Thalassoglobus sp. JC818: one gene and its partner. The protein of the gene in region 2 binds, or shares a complex with, the protein of the main gene of each other region. Links are inferred from orthologs where the notes say so. Each region holds a gene or a part of one and is shown on either strand. Other genes may lie near its edges.

What was found. Proteins that work in one complex are often made in the same cells at the same time.
Region 1: the proteins of AB1L42_RS10260 (region 2) and nuoH are in contact, whole or in part, in a crystal structure (PDB 6Y11), measured with the Thermus thermophilus proteins. The link is inferred for Thalassoglobus sp. JC818 from one-to-one orthologs. Residues at the interface, in WP_096411117.1 of Thermus thermophilus: Arg16, Glu17, Gly18, Leu24, Leu27, Val28, Trp30, Gly31, Arg32, Asn34, Ser35, Trp37, Thr54, Asp55, Ala56, Asp59, Ala61, Arg62, Phe63, Gly64, Glu66, Val67, Phe68, Arg69, Ala70, Ser71, Arg73, Gln74, Ala75, Asp76; in WP_096411122.1 of Thermus thermophilus: Arg36, Val44, Arg45, Met46, Gly47, Pro48, Asn49, Arg50, Val51, Leu57, Gln58, Ala61, Asp62, Ile64, Lys65, Ile67, Phe68, Lys69, Glu70, Ile72, Val74, Glu223, Ala224, Glu225, His233, Thr234, Glu235, Tyr236, Ser237, Trp241.

Annotation. Positions count from the first base shown.
Region 1 is NZ_JBFEFI010000002.1:466,727-469,709, forward strand. It holds nuoH (NADH-quinone oxidoreductase subunit NuoH), read left to right. Parts: upstream 1-838; coding sequence 839-2,128; downstream 2,129-2,983. Other genes in the region: hemG (protoporphyrinogen oxidase), read left to right, coding at 1-652; AB1L42_RS06285 (NADH-quinone oxidoreductase subunit J), read left to right, coding at 2,128-2,820; nuoK (NADH-quinone oxidoreductase subunit NuoK), read left to right, coding at 2,839-2,983. UniProt on the Escherichia coli protein: NDH-1 shuttles electrons from NADH, via FMN and iron-sulfur (Fe-S) centers, to quinones in the respiratory chain. The immediate electron acceptor for the enzyme in this species is believed to be ubiquinone.
Region 2 is NZ_JBFEFI010000003.1:606,694-612,140, reverse strand. Bases 1,583-4,391 are described here. They hold AB1L42_RS10260 (NADH-quinone oxidoreductase subunit B), read right to left. Parts: upstream 3,359-4,391; coding sequence 2,807-3,358; downstream 1,583-2,806. Other genes in these bases: AB1L42_RS10255 (transcriptional regulator), read right to left, coding at 3,613-4,236; sufC (Fe-S cluster assembly ATPase SufC), read right to left, coding at 1,942-2,757; sufB (Fe-S cluster assembly protein SufB), read right to left, coding at 1,583-1,794. In the rest of the region: AB1L42_RS10275 (hypothetical protein), read left to right, coding at 1-94; more of sufB, read right to left, coding at 355-1,582; AB1L42_RS10250 (penicillin-binding protein activator LpoB), read left to right, coding at 4,597-5,232; AB1L42_RS10245 (hypothetical protein), read left to right, coding at 5,430-5,447. UniProt on the Escherichia coli protein: NDH-1 shuttles electrons from NADH, via FMN and iron-sulfur (Fe-S) centers, to quinones in the respiratory chain. The immediate electron acceptor for the enzyme in this species is ubiquinone.

The sequences.
Region 1 (2,983 bases), on a different replicon or contig from region 2:
AGTTCGTCCGGATGGCGGTCGAATTCGAATTGAGTTTGAAGAATCGCCCCCTCGCACCTTTGACGCAGTTGTCATGGCGTTGCCTGCCTATCTGAGTGCATCAATTCTCGAGTCAGCCAGTCCGGAGCTTTCTTCAAGCTTGAGTGAGATTGACTACGCGAGTAGCGCGATTGTGGTTTCTGGTCATCAGCTTGACGACATTGAGCATCCGCTTGATGCGTTCGGGCTCGTGATCCCGCATCGAGAGCGAAGGCGGATTCTCGCGGTTTCATTTCTGAGCCGAAAGTTTCCCGATCGCGCACCTGATGGGCGAGTCGTTCTTCGCACCTTCGTCGGAGGAGCAATGCAGCCCGGCGAGGTGGAGTTTTCCGATGATCAGATCATGGACACAGTTCAGATCGAGCTGAAGTCAATTCTGGGAGTGCGCGGAAGACCGGACTTCATGAAGATTGTCAGATACAATCGTGCCATGCCTCAATACGAAGTTGGTCACTTGCAACGGGTTGAGCGTATTCGCAGTCAGGTTGATGAGCTTCAGGGAATCGCTTTGGCGGGGAACGCATTTATTGGCGTCGGGATTCCAGACTGTATCAAAAGTGGTGAAGAGGCAGCTGAAAAGGTCTGGGCAGATTCTTTCCAACCTCAGCAGTAGTGTTTGATTCGGGCGAGTCTGGGAAACTCTCTTCCCAACACCGGAAACGGCGATAGGGTCGCTTGAAGTCACCTGTCGCATCTGTCATAACTCTGGACTTCTGTTGGAGATTGACTCGCTGAATCCGTGCTGACGCAGAGAATTTCCTTCTCGAAGTGGCTGCAGGACTCGAACAGGCACCGTTGAATGAATCCCTTTCTCTTGGCAACATCAATCGAAAATTGGATTGACTCGGTCAGTTTCTGGCCCTTGTCTGTGTTGCCTGCTGCGGTTTGGGCAGCGATTGTCCATACGACACTCGTTGGCCTCTTCTTTGGTCTTCCGGCCTTTGTCTTTATCTGGGCAGAGCGAAAAGTTGCCGGTCGAATTCAGGACCGATTGGGACCGACGCGAGTCGGCGGCCGGTTCGGTTGGCTGCAGTCTCTCGCCGATGGTGTGAAGCTGATTCAGAAAGAAGATCTCGCTCCAAATGCCGCCGACGTGATGCTGTTTCGGCTGGCTCCTTACATTGTTGTGATTGCAGCTTTTTCTGCATTCATGTTCCTGCCATTCAGTGCAGGTCTCGTCGCAGTTGCAATGGATGCCGGGTTGTTTATCGCTCTGGCAGTCCTCTCTTTGGAGGTTCTGGGAATCGTGCTCGCTGGCTATGCGAGTGGTTCCAAGTGGTCTCTGTTCGGTGGAATGCGTGAAGCTGCCCAGATGGTCAGCTACGAAGTTCCACTGGGGATTACCGTTGTCATTCCAGTGGTCGTAGCTGGGACTCTGAATCTCGGAGAGATCGGTGCCCTGCAGTCAGGCGGAATTCAAAACTGGTTGATTTTCAGTAGCCCGTTTGCGTTCCTCGCCTTCTTTGTCTTCTTCACAGTCACACTCGCCAGTAACAAGCGGGCCCCATTCGACCTCGCGGAAGCTGAGAGTGAACTCGTCGGTGGATTTCATACTGAATATTCCGGAATGCGATGGTCGTTCTTCTTTCTTGCTGAATACGCAAGCATGTTCTTCGTTAGTGCACTGGGAGCACTTCTGTTCCTCGGTGGCTGGTGGACGGGGATTCCTCCGCTTGATGACTGGTTGCTTTCGACTGCTCAAACTTCTGTCGGCGGTGACTATCTTCTTCGAGTCTTCGGGTTGAAAGTGCTGATGGTGAAAGCGGCAATTCTGGTCTTTGTGCAGATCTGGATTCGCTGGACTTTGCCACGACTACGAATCGATCAGGTGATGACCACCTGCTTGAAATATCTTGTGCCGATGAGTTGCTTCCTGTTCCTGGGGGCTGTGATGTGGCCACTGATTCTGGCAGCTGCGATCGGACAAACATCGATCTGGTCACCAGTTGGTGATCGGATGCCACGTTCGCCACGTTCTGGGGAGCCTCAGGTTTCCGCTGAAGTTGAGGGGGACGAAACGGCAATGATTCGATGGAATGATCGGGACTCTCTCGTGACAGCGGGTCTCTCAACGGGAGAGGCAGAATAATGTCGACAGTACTGTTTACGATCTATGCTCTCGCTGCCTGCGGGGGCGCTCTGGCTGTCGTCCTGAGCCAAAATGTCGTGCGAATGGCTTTCTGGCTGGTGATCTCTCTGAGTTCAGTGGCTGGTTTGTTCTTTCTGCTCGGTGCCGATTTTGTCGGAGCGACACAGCTTCTGATTTATGTTGGCGGCACAGTTGTTCTGCTGATCTTCGGGGTGATGCTGACGTCAAGCGGTCCTTACGGAACGATTAAAAGTCAACCTGCTGAAGTTGTTCAGGCAGGAATTATCGGGATGGCCTTTCTGGCTCTCGTTGCTTCCACAGTTTTGTCTGTGAACTGGCAGGCGAACGAAGAGCGTCTCGCGAATGCAGCACATCAAGCTGCCCATGACCATGGTGATCATGGTCATGTTCATGAGGGCGAAGATGGCGCTATTGAGCGTGGCTACAATCCTGACGAATCTGGAAACACAACGCGAAGTTTGGGAACAGCGCTGTTGGGCGTGCGTTTCGACAAGGATCTTTCGCTGGAGTCTGAAGACGGTTCCGATCACGGACATACTCATGGCAACCATGAAGTCAGTGCCGGATATCTGTTGCCGTTCGAGATCGTTTCCGTGCATCTGTTGGTTGTCCTCGTCGGTGCTGCCTATCTGGCCCGTGCCAAGCGACGTGTCGACGTTGAGAATGCTTAACAGCAGAGGGAGAACATTGTGGAAAACGTCGGTCTGGAAATGTTTCTCGCTGTGTCCGCGGTCTTATTCGTCTGCGGTGTGGTGTGTATGACCACGAAGCGAAATGCCATCGGTGTTTTGATGGGCGTTGAGCTTGTGCTGAATGGGGCAAATCTCAATCTCG
Region 2 (5,447 bases):
CATTCAGATTCTGACAGCCGAGCAAACAGTCGCAGATGAAATCGCTGTCGTCGTGGCACCTGCCACAGGCAAGACAGTCGCCTCACGCCAGTAGAGCAAGTTGCTCTTTCCTGTGCACTCGCTTGCACGGTTTCACAAGTTAAAAGGCCGTGCTTGTTCGTGCGAGATTGTGCACAGAAAATCCAAGAATGCGCTATAGCGTTTGAATTTCTCACCTTCGCTGGGAAGACCATTCAAACGATAAAAAACACGGCAAGCACATCTCATTGAAGTGCTTGCCGTGTTTGATTTTTTCTGCGATCGAAGTTCAGAGAGAACTGCAACCTGTCACATTAAGATCGGCTGGAAGCGAGTTTAACCAACGCTGCCTTCCATCTGCAGTTCAATCAGACGGTTCATCTCGACGGCATATTCCATCGGCAGCTCTTTGACGAGTGGCTCAATGAAGCCGGTCACGATCATCGCGGAAGCTTCCGCTTCAGTCAGACCACGGCTCATCAGATACAGAAGCTGTTCTTCAGCAATCTTTGAGACCGAAGCTTCGTGCTCCATCGCGACGTCATCTTCCTCAACTTCGATGTAAGGATACGTGTCGCTTCGGCTGTGTGAGTCGAGGATCAAGGCGTCACAGACGACGTTGCTTTTACAGTCTGTCGCCCCTTTCTCAACTTTCGCCAGCCCGCGGTAGCTGCTTCGTCCGCCGTCTTTACTGATCGACTTCGAGATAATTCGACTCGAGGTGTGCGGAGCACAGTGGACCATCTTGGCACCAGCATCTTGATGCTGTCCTTCGCTCGCGAAAGCGATCGAAAGAGTTTCGCCACGAGCACCCGGTTCCATCAGGTAGATGGCTGGATACTTCATCGTCAGCTTGGACCCAAGGTTTCCGTCGATCCATTCCATCAGAGCATCGCCGTATGCCATCGCTCGCTTGGTGACGAGGTTATAGACGTTGTTCGACCAGTTCTGAATCGTCGTGTACCGACACCGTCCTTTGCGCTTGACGACAATTTCGACAACCGCAGAGTGCAGCGAGTCCGAACTGTAAGTCGGAGCAGTACACCCTTCGACATAGTGAACGTTCGCACCTTCATCGACGATGATCAGGGTCCGCTCGAACTGCCCCATGTTCTGGGTATTAATTCGGAAGTACGCCTGCAGCGGGAAGTCAATGTTGACCCCAGGAGGAACGTAAATGAACGATCCACCGGACCACACAGCACTGTTCAAAGCTGCGAACTTGTTGTCGCTTGGCGGAATGATTGTTCCAAAGTACTGCTTGAAGATTTCTGGGTGATCACGCAGCGCGGAGTCTGTGTCAGTGAACAAGACTCCTTGCTTTTCAAGGTCTTCCTGCAGAGATCCGTAGACCACTTCCGACTCATACTGAGCCTTCACACCGGCCAGATATTTCTTTTCCGCTTCTGGAATTCCCAGTCGGTCATAGGTCTTTCGAATGTCTTCCGGAACATCGTCCCAGGACTTCTCCTGCCGATCACTGGCACGCACGTAGTAGAAGATGTTCTGGAAGTCGATTCCCGACATATCGCCGCCCCAAGTGGGCATCGGTTTCGACTCGAAGATTTCATAGGACTTCAAGCGGAAGTCCGTCATCCAGCCTGGCTCGTTCTTCATCTCAGAAATCTGAGCAACGATCTGTGCGTTGAGACCTCTCTGCGAGGTGAACGAGTATTTGTCAGTCGGATCGTGGAACCCGTATTGATAATCTCCGATCGAGACATCGGCTTTGCCGTCGTTGCCGAGATCAGAGTCAAGTGTATCTGTAGTCGCCATGGTGCCGTCTCCGATTGAAAGTCGGGATTGCTGATGAGGAAGTACGAGGCGGGCTAATTACCCGGAACGATCGGTGCGAATCCAGTCGCTCTGACGAATCCCGATAATCCGCTCGGGAATTGAGGAGTTGCAGAAGAGACGCTTCCGTTAGACGGAAGTCGTTTCTTCCTGGGCTGCATCCTCTTCTGCTGCAGCTTCTGGATGTCGCTCGCGAACGCCTGCGTATCCGTTTTTGTGCAGATCATGAGCAAGCGAAGCATCACCCGTTTCCACGATTCGCCCCGCAAGCATCACGTGAGTAAATTGAGGAACGTTGTATTCGAGAAGCCGTTCATGGTGAGTGATAATCAACACACCCATGTGCGGTCCGGACAGTTTGCTCAATCCTTCACTGACAACCCGGACAGCATCACTGTCGAGGCCGGAATCTGTTTCATCGAGAATCGCGAATCGCGGCTTGAGCATTGCCAGCTGAAGAATTTCCATTCGCTTCTTTTCACCGCCGGAAAATCCATCATTGAGGTATCGTCGGGCGAATTCGGCGTCGATGTTCAACTCTTGCATCGTGTTGCGGAGCTCGGTTCGGAACTCCCGCATCGGCATCAGCTCTTCACCTTCTTTACGATCGGGGTTACGAACGTTGCTGATCGCGTGCCGGAGGAAGTCTGCGACTTTTACGCCGGGAATTGTGACAGGATACTGAAACGCAAGAAACATCCCGAGGCGGGCTCGCTCCGCTGGATCGAGGTCGAGAACGTCAGTCCCGTCGATCGAGATCGAGCCGCCAGTGATTTCGTATTTTGGATGTCCCACGAGAGCGTATGCCAGCGTGCTTTTTCCGGACCCGTTTGGTCCCATCAATGCATGAATCTCTCCCTGGCGAATCTCAAGATTGACGCCTTTCAGGATTTCGGTTTCCCCGACAGAAACATGCAGGTCTTCGATCTTCAACAAGCTGGACATGGTTTCGCAATCACAAATCTAAATAAACAAAAGTCGACAAGTCGACGAATCAGGCAAGGACGATTTCCGGCTCTTTGACGTATCCGGAATGGTGAGGAACAGGAAGTGAATCTTCCGCGCCTCGAGTAATTTTCTTCATGCGAATCTTGTCCTGGATTCGCATCACGCCTTCCAGAAGTGCCTCTGGACGAGGAGGGCACCCGGGAACGTAAACGTCGACAGGCACGACTAGGTCGACACCTTTCACGACGTGGTAACCGTACTTGAAGTAAGGACCACCACCGACAGTACACGCCCCCATGGCGATCACGTATTTGGGATCAGGCATCTGCTCGTACAGACGACGCACGCGGCTGGCCATTTTGTGAGTCACTGTTCCGGCCACGATCATCAGGTCCGCCTGACGTGGAGTCGCTCGGAATGCCCCCGCTCCGAAGCGGTCGATGTCGTACCGGCTCGCTCCGGTTGCCATCATTTCAATCGCACAACACGCCAATCCGAACGTCATCGGCCACACACTGGACTGCTTTGCCCAGTTCATCGCCTGTTCCAGACTCGTCGTGATGACGTTCTCTTCGAATCGACCTTCGATCCATGTCATTGTACGGTATCCTTAATGATCGGAAGCATTGAAATAGGTGTGCAGGTCAAAAACCGCGATTACAAAACGCCCTCAAAGTCATTACTAATCTGTCGTTCTGACGAACACAACTCTCTCCGCCGATCTCTCAAAACTGGTGACTCAAAAACTCCTCAACAGGCGGAATTGTCGACGGGTTTTTTGTCAGTTACAAGCTGACCCAGCTGTCTTAATGGGTCGAATCCTCTAACTGACATCTGATCTCGTTTGAGTCGTTACTCTCCGACTTGGAATTCACAACATCGATGGCCGTCCAACCGACAGGACGACAACTCGACTGGCACACCCAACAGCTCTGAAAAGACTGATTGTTCGAGATCGCAAATCGACGGATCTTCTGCAGCCAGTTCATGATACGGACAGTTATACTCCCTCAGGATGGGGAGGCCGTCTGTGTCGCTATTGCTGGCGTATTCAAGTTCGAATCCCTGTTCAGCCAGTTGGCTCGTGAGAAGCTGTAACCTGCTCGCTAAACTGCTTCCATCGCGACAAGCTCCAAACCGCTCAACCAACGATTCTTTCACACCATTCAGAACACTCTTCCGGACATTCTCGTCCGAAATCACCATAATCTGCTTCCAGAGAATGGCTGCGATCTCCGCGTGATCGTCTCCCAGTTCCTTAAGTCCTGCCGCAGTAAGATGATACGTATAGCTGGGCCGACCTCGCTCCTGCCGCGACAGTTTTCGATCGACCAAACCAGCTGCCTGAAACCTCATCAGCTTCTGACGAACCGCTGTGGCTGTGATCCCTATCGAATCACACAAACTCTGAATCGTGGCAGGAGATTGTCTCTGCAGCACGCTTAAGAATTCATGATCTGTCTGGTCACGCGACATGGGTGAGAAATCAATCAAAGAATCGAAAGAACACGTCCCGAGTATACGGGATTCCACACTTTTGACAACAAAGACTGTCAAAAAGATTCACGGTCTCAGATTCAGTAAATCTGACGTCACGCCTGAGAGCTTAAGCCGAGGCTTTCACAACCACCTCGGAAAAGACGTCGTCACATTGACAACACCGCGGCGAATCTCCCCCCAAAGCTCCACCGTCCATGCTCTCCGGCAGGTCTTGCCTGCGATCCTCGAGACGCCTGTCGGATCGATGAACCGATCTATTGTGAGCCTCGACAAACACGTAGAATTCGCAACGCAAAATCGAACAAAGTGATTCACCAATCACAGCAAGAGGTAGCCATGGATCGGCGACAATTCTTTCTTTTCACAGCTGGCAGCTTCTCCATCTGGACATATGGCTGTCGCGGATCGCAAAAGGCAACCGTCCTGACAGATTTCGACGCCGATGCTGTCGGTTCGCACGAAGCTGGTGCGGAAACTTGGAAGCCACTCATCGACGAAGCTGTCGGTCGGTTGATGGGTCGCCAGGTGCAAGAAATCCAACAGGCCTCTATGAACGGGATGCCTACTGGCAAGAAACGCATCTGCTTTGTCGGAGTTGAGAACCGCAGCTCCGAGGAGATCGGTGACTTCAAAGAGCAGATCTTCGAACACATCGACACAATGTTGTCGCAGTCGGAATTGTACGGATCGATCAGCAGACGATACGTCGAGGCAGGGCTTCGAGAAACACGACTTCGCCCCGACGATCTCTTCCTTCCTGACAATCAACAGCTGTACTTGAGTGTCATGCAGAAACTCAATCAGCCGTTCGATTACCTGCTCTTCGCAAAACTGACATCCGGAACGACACGCGACAACAAGAAGTACCAGCGGGATTACCTCCTCACGCTGGAGATGGTCGACATCAATACCGGAGAGTTCACCAAAGAATCCGCAAACCTCCGAAAGCTCTACTCAAAGAGTCACTTCTAGAGGATCTTCCAATTCGGTTGGCACTGGCTCGCACGAGCGAAATCAGCATTTGTATGAGTGAGACGCTCAAGCGAAATGAGCAACTTGCTCCAGGCTGATTCCGATTTAAATCGAGAGAGTTTGGACCGCTTCCGAAGAGAAGAACATCAGCGTCGTCGCTGCGTTGATCAATCAGAGCACTCGATGACATTTCAAACATGAAGAACTCACGAATG